DNA from 2 places in the Butyricicoccus sp. AF18-9LB genome. Region 2 is predicted to be linked to the other one. Evidence: a T-box and tRNA genes for the amino acid it is inferred to sense, from the RefSeq annotation. Region 2 holds a T-box; the other holds one or more tRNA genes.
The links. A T-box is a leader RNA that pairs with one kind of tRNA and senses whether it is charged. The one in region 2 lies ahead of PGY33_RS11480 (valine--tRNA ligase), so its partner is inferred to be a tRNA-Val.
Positions count from the first base shown of each region.

Region 1: it encodes a tRNA-Val, which carries the amino acid that the T-box ahead of PGY33_RS11480 (valine--tRNA ligase) is inferred to sense. The anticodon was not compared.

Region 1 is NZ_JAQCWA010000038.1:10,042-16,240, reverse strand. Features, by position in the region: gene efp (elongation factor P) at 339-905, shown strand; tRNA gene PGY33_RS13560 (tRNA-Val) at 948-1,023, shown strand; gene PGY33_RS13555 (M56 family metallopeptidase) at 1,161-2,249, opposite strand; gene PGY33_RS13550 (BlaI/MecI/CopY family transcriptional regulator) at 2,311-2,733, opposite strand; gene PGY33_RS13545 (DUF1284 domain-containing protein) at 2,927-3,316, opposite strand; gene PGY33_RS13540 (biotin transporter BioY) at 3,313-3,882, opposite strand; gene PGY33_RS13535 (FUSC family protein) at 4,023-5,072, opposite strand; gene PGY33_RS13530 (hypothetical protein) at 5,384-5,536, opposite strand; gene PGY33_RS13525 (tetratricopeptide repeat protein) at 5,642-6,199, opposite strand, start outside.
Region 2 is NZ_JAQCWA010000023.1:2,339-8,537, forward strand. Features, by position in the region: gene nspC (carboxynorspermidine decarboxylase) at 1-274, shown strand, start outside; T-box leader at 1,273-1,484, shown strand; gene PGY33_RS11480 (valine--tRNA ligase) at 1,565-4,186, shown strand; gene PGY33_RS11485 (MerR family transcriptional regulator) at 4,313-5,746, shown strand; gene rfbA (glucose-1-phosphate thymidylyltransferase RfbA) at 5,860-6,199, shown strand, end outside.

The DNA of each region.
Region 1 (6,199 bases), on a different contig from region 2:
GAACACGCTAACGCAGTTCGCGCACCCCGGCTTTCCGGTGCAGAAAAGGAGCCGCCCCGTCAGGGCGAACCCGCCTGCGGCAGTTCGAGCACCCCGGTCCGCCGGGGCAGAAAAAGGTGCCGCCCGTTAGGGCCGAACCCGCCTGCGGCAGTTCGTATGCCCCGGTCAACCAGTGCAGGAAAGCGCCGAGTTCCACCGCGATAAAATTTTTCAAGAAAATATGCGTTACCCTCTTGCAAAATACGCGAAAATAGGGTATTATATACAAGCACTGTTTTGTATGAACAGTCGAATAATGCTTAATGATGTAAAAAATACTATTATTTGGAGGCATAGCGATTATGACCGCAGGTGAATTTCGTAACGGCGTAACTTTTGAAATGGACGGTCAGGTACAGCAGGTTATTGAGTTCCAGCATGTAAAGCCGGGCAAGGGCGCTGCTTTTGTTCGTGTCAAGATGAAGAACGTCGTAACCGGTGCGGTTACTGAGACCTCCTTCAACCCGACTGCTAAGTTCGAGGAGGCTTTCGTAGAGCGCCGCGAGATGCAGTATCTGTACAATGAAGGCGACCTGTACTACTTCATGGACAACGAGACCTACGAGCAGATTCCGATTAGCAAGGATACTCTGGGCGATGATTTCCGCTTCGTGAAGGAGAACGAGAACGTTAAGGTTCTTTCCTACAAGGGCAGCGTTTTCGCAGTTGAGCCGCCGCTGTTCGTTGAGCTCGAGATCACTGAGACCGAGCCGGGCGTTAAGGGCAACACTGCTACTAACGTACTCAAGCCCGCTACCGTTGAGACCGGTGCTGTTGTTAAGGTTCCGATCTTTATCGAGCAGGGTGAGCGCATCCAGATCGACACCCGTACCGGTGAGTATCTGGGCCGCAGCAAGACCAAGTAAAAACTTGCAGCCAGCAGGGATGGCAGCCGCCGTCCCTGATTTGGACATTTAGCTCAGCTGGAAGAGCATCCGCTTGACGTGCGGAAGGTCAGCGGTTCGAACCCGTTAATGTCCACCACCAAGCCACTCATTTTGAGTGGCTTTTTCTTTTGTCTGCACAAAAAGCAGCTGAGACCCCACATCTCAGCTGCTTCTATTTCGTCCCACATTTTGCTTTTACTCTCTGTGCTGCCGCTATCCTTCGGCAGCTGCCTTTTATTGCTCGGTCTCGCGGATATATTTGAAAACCGAGTGCTCCAGATAAAATTGCACGTCACCTTCTGTCAGCTCATACGGCTTGTGGCCGTCAACGCACAGCCAGTATCGTCCGTCCGCACTTTGCTTGAGATAGGCATTCTCGTCGTTAAAATAGACGGTCGAGCTGCTGTCAGGCTCGGCCGGCGGCTCGAATGCCGGCTGCGGCAGCACTGCATACGACAGTGCCAGCAGGACGGCAAAGCTGCCGATGAGTACGGCGCTTGCGGTTCGGTCGTTCGGCTGCTCCGCGCAGGCGAGCACGGCGGTGAACCGCTCCCGCATGGCCTTGTCCGCCTCGGCGCGAAACAGGGCCGTGGACGGCTGCGGCACCGGCTGCTGTGTGCAGCCTTGCTTCATTGCGGCGAGGATGGCGCGCAGATAGGCTGTACGTTCCTGTGCGTTCAGCGTCTGTGCAATCGCACGGTCGCATTTAAGCTCAAGCGTCTGTTCCAAATCCTTTTGCAGCAGGTATACGATCGGATTCCACCAGAAAATGATGCAGTACAGCGTTACGAGCAGCTTGACAGCCGTATCATGGTTGAGAAAATGCGTGTACTCGTGCAGCAGAATGTAGTGCAGTTCGGCATCTGTGTACGTCTTGTCCGGCAGAATGATGTACCGGCGCAGCACACCTACGCCAAAGGCAGATTCGATATTCGCGGCTGTACGTCCGCGAACTTTGATGGTGCGGCCGGTCTGCCGCCGGATCTCGCTCAGCAGGGAAGCCGTGCGGCAGTCCCATGGCCCGGCTTGTCGCGCAGCGCGGATGGCTTTGCGATACTGCAGCGCGTAACGAATCAGCAGAAAAACTGTGCCGAACAGCCAGATTGCGCACAAAAGCAGTCCGACCGGCAGGTGTGTGACCGGCTCGGGCTTGCGCGTCAGAAAGCTGTAGATACGCGGATACACGACGCTGTCGCTCACAATCACTGCGTGCGGAAACTCGAGCGGCAGCAGCAGGCGCGCGGCGCAGAACAGGTACAGCAGCACCATGGTCAGCATGCCGAAATGCGGCCGGAAGCGTGTGCGCCGCACAAGATAAATCACAATAATCAACAAACTGCTCCATAAAAGTGCAGATATAAAGGAAAATAGGGTTATTTGCATATTATTTATCTTCTTTGTTCTGCAGCGCAGCTTCGTACTGATCGACCATTTTTTCCAGCTCGGCAATCAGCTTTTCTTCCTGCTCGGATTCCTTTGATTTGGCAGGTTTTTTGAACAGCGCCACGGCGATTCGGGCAAACAGTGCCTGGTTCACGCCTTGCTCCTCGAGCATGTTCGCCAGAAATTCGTCCTTGGTGTAGCAGGGGACAAACTGCCGCGACTGATAGCGTCCGTTCTGCAGCAGACCGCTGACCTGCACCATGCCTTTTTTGACAAGCTGACCGAGCAGTTTGTCGATATAATTGGTGTTCCAGCTGGCTTCCGTAATTTTTTCGGCAAGCTGCAGCGTTGTGAGCGGACGGTTTTCCCGCCATAAGGTGTCCATCAGAATTTCCTCGGAGTTGGACAGCTTGAAGCGCTTCATTGGCCTCACCTCTGTTTTGATAATCACCTATAAGGTGTTTGTTATAAGATAAGAATAACCACCTTGAAGGTGGTTGTCAATATCTTGATGGAAATTTGTAGGAATATCTGAAACTGGACATGATAAATTGTGAGAAGTGACAACATATTTTCGGACGACAGGGGGAGAGGCACACCTTTCGGTGTGCCTCATCTCATTTTCCGCAGATATTCTTTTTGCAGGCGCTGACGGGGTACCACGCACATCCGCGACAAATATCCTCCAGCATGGCCGGGGTCATTTGTGTGTCGATTGCACGGATCAGGTCCTGATAAACATACTCGCCCTCGTGCAGATCAAAGTATTCGACCGTCTTTCGGTCAAAACGGGAGACCTTTTCCTGTGCTTCGCACAGGTCGTCGGCGGTGTGGTGCGGGCAGTGCGCGCACAGAGAATCCGAGCCAAAGACAAGCCGGATTCGGGTTCCCGGTACATTTCGCAGAGAATGCACAATCGCACTCATATTTTGCACAAATTCTGTGCTATAGCCCCTGCCGGAGTAGCCTTGTGTGCAAAGCAGATGATGCGGGCGCAGCCGGATCATGCCTTGATCCCCGGGATGCGCTTGCGAACGAGAAAGCCGATCACGGTTGCAAGAACAGCCTTGATGACAGCGGTCGGGATGAACGGCAGCACGCATGCGGTCACGCCTGCGGCGATCGAGCTGTTCATGAGTACGCAGAACATCGCCGTGCCGACAACATAGTTGGCAATCGTGCCGATGATCAGTGCGAGTACATATGCGCCGCGGAATGCATGACGGTGATCGGCGCCCCAGCCGATGATAAACGCCATCAGCGGGAAGGAGATCAGAAAACCGCCGGTAGGACCGATAAACTTGTCAAAACCGCCGGAAAAGTTCGCGAGCACCGGTATGCCGACGGCACCGAGCAGCAGATAAATTACGCTTGAAACCGTGCTCAGTTTGGCGCCGAGAACGACAGCCGCCAGTGTAATCGCAAACGTCTGCATGGTCATGGGTACGCCGCCGGGCATCGGAATGGAAATCTGCGCCATGATCGCGATGACCGCCGCGAACAGTCCGGAATAGCAGATGTCGCGCACGGAAAACGCGCTGCGCTGTGCGGGCTTGCTGGAAATGTCACTCATTGGGAGTTCCTCCTCGTTGTTTTGCTTATTGCATTAAACCACAGATTTACTGCAATGTCAACTGATTTTATAAAAATGGTTTACGGTGTGCGCGAAAAAGAAACAGCTGTTCCGTGCATTTGCACAGAACAGCTGTTTGCTCAGCTCGCAGAGCGCTCCCAGCGGGCAAAAATGCGTTGGAGAATCAGGCAGAACAGCAGCGCAAAGACCACGCCGAACACATTCTGCGCGACACGCAGACCGACCGCGCTTTTGAGTCCGTATGCGCTGGTTGCAATAGCGAGCGCACCGAACGTGTTGAACACAGCCTGCCAGCCGTATTTCGCGGAAAAACCGACACCGATGCCGCCAATCACGCCGATGTAGGCGTAAATCGAGGACGGAAGCAGAAAATACAACACTAAAAAGCAGCAAACACCTGCGATATTTCCGATGATACGCCAGCGAACGCGGTAGCGCATATCGTCCATCGCGGGAAGGATTGCGCTCATGGCGGCAATGCCCGCCCACATCGCACGCGGCATGCCGCTCAGCTCTGCAAGGAAAAGCACGAGCGGAACGCAGATGATCTGGCAAAGCTGCCATTTGGAGCGCGGATGGCGCAGATCGAAAGCAGGAAGGATGTCTCCTGCACAGAGCTCATAGGCATTGCCGCGATGGTTGCCATAGAATACCGCGCAGACCAGAAGCGCACCGGCAGCAAGTCCAAACAGGCGCATTTGATAGGCGTGCCCGCCCACATCGTAACCATACAGCAGCAGATAGCCGAGCACGAGTGTGGACTGATTGAACATTCTCGGCTCGTGGCAGCCGAACAGAATGAGCAGGGCAATCGCAGCAGCATTGATGAACAATCCGCCGACCGGGCCGGCCAGATTGGCTGCATGCGGTCCGACAGCCATAATGCCGAAAAAGCCGGCGAGCAGCAGCGTGGACTGCCCTGTGCGAATGCACAGATGTGCGCTGCGGAATACGAGCAGATACAGCAGTACGACCACGCCGACAATGCTGTTGTCCGCGCCGAAGCCCAGACTGTAAAGTGAAACGAAAACAAAGCAGAATGCGACGGTTATCGCAATTTTGGTCAAGTATACGGCAATATGGTACAGCTTTTCGCGCTGTGACGCACTCTCACGGATGATTTTCTTTGAGCCTGCCTGATTGACCTGTAATTCCTGATAAAATGTCATGAAATTCCTTTCCAATCGGTGAAAATGAGTAACTGTATAACTATATCACCATCGAGAAGGAATTTCAACTGTTTTTTTCAAAATCGAACAACAGGCCGGATATACTTCCAGAAACGTACACAATCGTGCACAAAATAGAACACACGACCGGGTGCGGTATCCAGACAGCAGCCGGCGGCCGCTCGGCTCGTTCACGAACGCCATCTGCTGCTCGGCTTCGGGGGCAAGCTGCCGCAGAAGCGCGCTGACCGTTTCTAAATCCGCTCCGGGAATGCGAGCCTGCTTTTACATAAAATCCCAGTAACCGATGCTCACGTAGTTGCGAATGTATGCGAAACCTGCGACTGCGAATAGTCAAGCAGCCGGGCTGAATACGCGAGTGTCAGCGTTTCGCCCTCATGCGCACGGATACAGCGGTCAATCTCGGCGATCAGCCACAGAACATTGTCATGCCAGTTTTGCATGAAAATCCCTCCTTGTCCCTGCATTATACAGGAAAATGAGCTGTGCCGCTTGATCTGACCTGCAAAAAAAAAGAAAAACCGACGTAAAAACGCCGGTTTTCGATCTTATCCGTTCTTCTTGATGGCATTGATGAGCTGCTCGGCCTGCGGAGCGCCGTGCTTCTTGGCCTGCTCGGCCCAGTAGAGCGCCTCGCGCGCATTATGCGGCGTGCCTTCGCCGCGTGCGTACAGGATGGCGGTGTTCATCATGCACGCTGCGTTGCCGCCCTGAGCGGCCTTGAGAAAATACTGGAAGGCGAAGGCCGCATCCTGCGGAACGCCGGTACCGGTGCTGTACAGCCATGCCAGACGACCCATCGCCAGTACGTTGCCGCGGTTTGCGGCAATCTGGTACCAACGGACAGCCTCGTCCATGTCCTTTTCCAAGCCGCGGTCGCCCGTCTCGATCAGGCTGGCGATCAGTGCCGCAGCCTCCGGATGACCGTATTCAGCGGCCTTGCGGTACCAGGTGAGCGCGGTCTGCTGGTTCTTTTCCGCGCCGAAGCCCTTGTCATGGTAGCACGCCAGATTGAACATAGCAACCGGATCGTTTTGCTCAGCCGCCTTTTTTGTCCATTCAAAGGCATTCTCAGCATTCTTTTCCACGCCCTGTCCGCGCTCATA
Region 2 (6,199 bases):
GTACCGCGGCGGCGAGCCGGGCAAAAAGGCGTTCACCTATCTGCTGACCGGCCGCTCCTGCCTCGCAGGCGATGTCATCGGCGAGTATTCGTTCGATGTGGCGCTCGGCGCCGGTGAGCAGGTCGTGTTCGAGGACATGGCGCTCTACACCATGGTCAAGACCAATACGTTTAACGGTATGCCGCTGCCGCTGATCGCCATCCGGCGCGCCGACGGCACGGATGAGGTTGTGCGTATGTTTGGGTATGAGGAGTTTAAGCGGAGACTTTCGTAAGTTCCTGCCGGGCGGGAGTCTGTTTCTCTGCACCGGCTGACCGGGGGACTTGAACCGCGCAGGCGGTTCACCCTATCCGGGCGGCAGGTTTTTTCAGCACCGGCTGAGCGGGGGGCACGAACTGCCGCAGGCGTGTTCGCCCCTGACGGGCGGGGAGGTTTTCGCTGAACCTCAGCGGGGAGTGCGCCTACCCGGCGGGGGCACAAGAGGGTAGACACCTGCGGTTTCCACCCTCTTGTGAATCACCCCTTTCCCTTGGATAGTCTGGCGCAGATTGCCTACATGTGACCGCTGCGAAATAGGGGAACGGCAGTCGGGTTACCGTTGCGTTTGTTTCGCAAAATATTCGCAGTTCACAGGCAGATTACTGCTACACATAAGATTAACTCTACGCAGGCGCGGCATAACCGTGCCGCGCAAGTCGTAAGCACGTTATAATAGACAGGGTCTACGAAGATAAATTGTACCAAACGCTTAATTCGCAGGTGCCGTGCGTTACAACGTGCCAAGGATTTGCGCGGCACTGCTATGCCGCGCCTGCGTTGATTAACCCGTATGTGTAGCAGTACGCTGTCTGTGAACTGCGAAAAGGCGGAGAAAGACACGCTGAGGGAACCCGACTGCCGTTCCTATTTTTCGAAGCGGTCACATATAGGAAATCTGCGTCAGATTAGGAAACAAGGGAAAGGTAGGAGTTCAAAGAGGAAGGGAAACCGCAGGTGTCCCTTCCTTTTTGCCCCCGCGGCGGGCGCCGCAACGTCCCCGCCGTCCGCAGACGGCGAATCCCCCCGCTGAGGTTCAGCGAAAAACTCCCCGCCCGTTAGGGGCGAACCCGCCTGCGGCAGTTCGCGCACCCCGCTCAGCCGGTGCTGAAAAGGAGCCGCCCGTCAGGAGCGAACCGCCTGCGCAGTTCGCGTGCCCCAGAGGGTTGGTGCCGGAAAACAAGGGATATCCCTTGACAAACCCGAATTTAACAGCTATAATATTAAAGTTAATACACAAATGCCATGAAAAAGAGGAGTATTTTTCCTTTGCGCGTTTAGAGAGGGTGCGGTCGGTGCAAGCACCTCGGCGGGGAAGAAGAAGGTCGCTTTGGAGCAGAACAGCCGAATTTTTGTTAAGCTGTTCCGTCTAACCCGCGTTACGGGGCAACGAGTGCGCGTCTTTACGCGAATTCAGGTGGTACCACGGAGCATACTTCGTCCTGTTGTCGGGATGAGTATGCTCTTTTTTGTTTGCACAGAAGTATCCCGCATTTATATCGTAAATCAAATTGAAGGAGATAGATCAATGAGCGAACTGCCTAAGACCTACGACCCGAAATCGGTCGAGGACAAGCTGTACAAGTTCTGGGTCGATTCCGGCTTCTTCCACGCCGAGGTCAATCCGGACAAGAAACCGTACACCATCGTTATTCCGCCTCCGAATGTTACCGGCCAGCTGCACATGGGCCACGCATTCGACGAGACCCTGCAGGATATCCTCATCCGCACCAAGCGCATGCAGGGCTACGAGGCGCTGTGGATGCCGGGCACCGATCACGCCGGTATTGCAACCCAGATCAAGGTAGAGGAGAACCTCCGCAAGGAGGAGGGCCTGACCCGTTACGACCTCGGCCGTGAGGAGTTCCTCAAGCGCGTATGGGCGTGGAAGGACAAGTTCGGCAACCGCATTATCAGCCAGCTCAAGAAGCTCGGCACCTCCTGCGACTGGGACCGCGAGCGCTTCACCATGGACGAGGGCTGCTCCAAGGCTGTCCGCGAGGTATTCGTAAACCTGTACAACAAGGGCCTCATCTACAAGGGCCACCGCATCATCAACTGGTGCCCGCACTGCGCGACCGCCCTGTCCGATGCCGAGGTCGAGTACGAAACCCAGCCGGGCAAGCTGTGGCACATCCGCTATCCGCTGACGGACGGCTCGGGCGATCTGGTCGTTGCGACCACCCGTCCGGAGACCTTCATGGGCGATACCGGCGTTGCCGTCAACCCGAACGACGAGCGCTACAAGCACCTGATCGGCAAGACCTGCATCCTCCCGATCATGAACCGCGAGATTCCGATCTTCGGTGACGAGTACGTTGATATGGAGTTCGGCACCGGCTGTGTTAAGGTTACGCCGTGCCACGACCCGAACGACTTCGAGATGGGTCAGCGCCACAACCTCGAGCAGATTCTCGTGTTCAACGAGGACGCGACCGTCAACGCAAACGGCGGCAAGTACGAGGGCATGGACCGCTACGAGTGCCGCAAGGCGGTTGTAAAGGACCTTGAGGAAGGCGGCTATCTGGTCAAGATTGAGGACCACGAGCACAACGTCGGCACCTGCTACCGCTGCGGCACCACCGTTGAGCCGATGACCTCGGCGCAGTGGTTCGTCAAGATGGCGCCGCTCGCCAAGCCCGCTATGGACGTTGTAAACGAGGGCAAGACCAAGTTCGTGCCCGACCGTTTCTCCAAGACCTACCTGCGCTGGATGGAAAACGTACACGACTGGTGTATCTCCCGTCAGCTGTGGTGGGGTCACCGCATTCCGGCGTTCTACTGCGACGACTGCGGTGAGATGACCGTTTCCAAGACCGATGTATGCACCTGCCCGAAGTGCGGCAGCAAGAACATCCGTCAGGAAGAGGACGTTCTCGACACCTGGTTTTCCTCTGCGCTGTGGCCGTTCTCCACGCTCGGCTGGCCGGACAAGACCAAGGAGCTTGACTATTTCTACCCGACCTCTACGCTCGTTACCGGCTATGATATTATCTTCTTCTGGGTTGCCCGCATGATCTTCTCCGGTGTGGAGCACATGGGCGAAACCCCGTTCGAGACGGTTTATATCCACGGTCTGGTGCGCGATGCACAGGGCCGCAAGATGTCCAAGTCGCTCGGCAACGGCATCGACCCGCTCGAGGTTATCGACCAGTACGGCGCGGACGCGCTGCGCTTCACCCTCGCAACCGGCAACAGCCCCGGAAACGATATGCGTTTCTCGGACGAGCGCGTACAGGCGTCCCGCAACTTCTGCAACAAGATTTGGAACGCATCCCGCTTTATCCAGATGAACCTGACCATCGACAAGGACAAGGCAGTCCAGCTGCCCGCCGACCTTACCATCGAGGACAAGTGGATCATCAGCAAGTTCAACACACTGGTTGCCGATGTTACCCGCAACATCGACCAGTACGAGCTGGGTCTGGCGGCTGCCAAGCTGAACGACTTCATCTGGGAGAACTTCTGCGACTGGTATATCGAAATTGCAAAGACCCGTCTGCAGACCGGCGACGAGAACGTACAGAAGGTGCTCTGCTATGTGCTGAGCGGTGCGATGCAGCTGCTGCACCCGTTCATGCCGTTCATCACCGAGACCATCTGGCAGGCGCTGCCGCATGAGGGTCCGTCCGTTATGGTATCCGCATGGCCGGAATACAAGGACGAGCTGCACTTTGCCGCGGAGGAGGCACAGATGGAGAGCCTGATGGACGCTGTCCGCGCCATCCGCAACCGCCGTGCCGAGATGAACGTACCGCCCTCCAAGAAGGCCAAGGTGCTCATCCTGACCGAGAAGAAGGATACGTTCTCCGCAGGCGCAGGCTTCTTCCCCAAGCTGGCATACGCTTCCGAGATTGAACTCATCGACGCGGTTCCGGCGGACGCTGCCAAGATGGCATCCGTAGTCACCGGCGACGCACAGATTTATATGCCGATGGGCGACCTCATCGACTTTGAGGCCGAGCGGGCCCGTCTCGGCAAGGAAAAGAGCAAGGTCGAGGCGGATATCGACTTTGTTATGAAGAAGCTGAACAACCCGAAGTTTGTCGATAAGGCACCTGAGAAGGTTGTTGCAGCCGAGCGCGAAAAGGCCGAAAAGCTGCGCGAGCACCTCGCAAAGCTGGAGGAGTCCATCGCAGCGCTGAATTAAGCTGAATTAAAATAAGAAAGAGTGGAGTTTTATCCACTCTTTTTTCTTAACATTTTCCCCGAAAACACTTGACTGTAAACCCACTTTACCCCTTATAATGTAATTAATAGAAGGGAAGGTGATCGTATGAACATAGCGGAAGCAGAGCGCAGGACGGGATTATCCCGGGCGAACATCCGGTTTTACGAGAAGGAAGGCTTACTCAAGCCGACACGCGGCGAGAACGGCTACCGCGATTACACCGAGGACAATGTACAGACACTGCGGAAGATCATGCTGCTGCGGCGGCTGCGCCTGAGCGTGCCCGACATCCGCGCCATCGAGAGCGGCGAGAAAGCGCTGCCCGAGGCGGCGGCAGGCCAGCTCGACGTATTGCAGGGGGACATCCGCGAGAGCGAACAGGCGTATGCGATGTGCCGCGCCATCTGCGAGGACAGAGCGGAGTGGAACGGGCTGGATGTAGACCGGTACCAGTCCATCGTACTGCCCGCAGACGACCCGCGCGAGAAAGACCGCATCCCGCCGGCAGGCTGTCCGTGGCGGCGCTTCTTTGCCCGCAATGTGGATGCCGGACTGTATGGGCTGCTGTGGTCGATGCTGTCGCAGTGGGTGTTCCGCATCAATCCGGAGAATTTTATCCAGTTCATGGCGAATCTGGCGTGGACGGTCGCGTGCGGGTATGTCGGCTGGCTGCTGACGTTCGTGTTCGAGCCGGTGCTGCTGCATTACTGGGGCACAACGCCCGGCAAGTGGATATTCGGGCTGTCCGTCCGCGATGAGGACGGAGAAAAGCTGTCCATCCGCACCGCATATGCCCGTTTGTGGGGCGTGTTCGGCTACGGCAACTGCTATGCGCTGCCGTTCTTCGACTTGTACTACAATTACAAGTGTTACCGCGCGTGCAAAGAAGAGGAGCTGCCGTGGGATTTGGAGAACGGATGCAGCATCATCGTCCGCGAGCGGGAGGTGCGCTGGTATCGCGTGGCGCTGTACCTGCTGGTGATCGGGCTGCGAACAGCCGCAGGTTACGGCATTGACCTGTACGCCAAGCTGCCGCCCAATCGCGGCGAGCTGACTCTTGCGGAGTATGTGGAGAACTGCAACGACTGCCTGAAATATAATCAGGGCTTGGCGCCGTATGTCCGGCCGGACGGCAGCTGGAATAGCGACGTGGGAATGGGCGGCAGGTATTTCTTCTCGCTGGGCGATTCTGTATCCGATGTGACGGTCGAAACCGATGCGGACGGCTATGTGCAGTCTGTGACGGTGGTTTCGGATTCGCAGAACGGCTCGTGCGGCTATCAGGAGCGCATGACGGTGTATTACGCCTTTGCGGCCGCGTATGCCAAATGGAGCTGGCTGTATGCCGACCACATGAGGGATGACATCATTGACGACGGCTGGGAATACGATGTACCGGATACGAAAAACGTCAAGGAGGCGCATCTCGACGGACTGGATTTCCGGTACGAATATGAATACAGCAATACAGATACCGTAAACGTGTATCTCAATCAGCCGATGCCGTATCATTCGGTGCTGACGATTGAGAAAGAGTGAGGAGTGGAGAGCGAAGTGCTCTCCACTCTCTGCTTTATTAGAAAATTGCTTTCTTATTTGCCCAAAGTGTGCTATACTAATCTCACAAAACCATATAGATAGAGGAATAGCCAATGAAAGGAATCATTCTTGCCGCCGGTAAGGGCTCGCGCCTGTACCCGATGACACGTCCGGTATGCAAACCGCTGCTGCCGGTATACGATAAACCGATGATCTACTATCCGCTGGCTGCGCTCCTGCAGGCCGGTATCCGCGATATTCTCATCATCATCCCGCCCGGAGAGGAAGGCCCGTTCTACCGCCTGCTCGGTTCCGGCGGCCGCTTCGGCGTCAACATCACCTACGAGGTGCAGGAGGTTGCACGCGGCATCGCGGACGCGCTGCTCATCGGCTCGCAGTTCATCGGGGATGACTCGGTTTGCCTTGTTCTGGGCGATAATATCTTCTATTCCC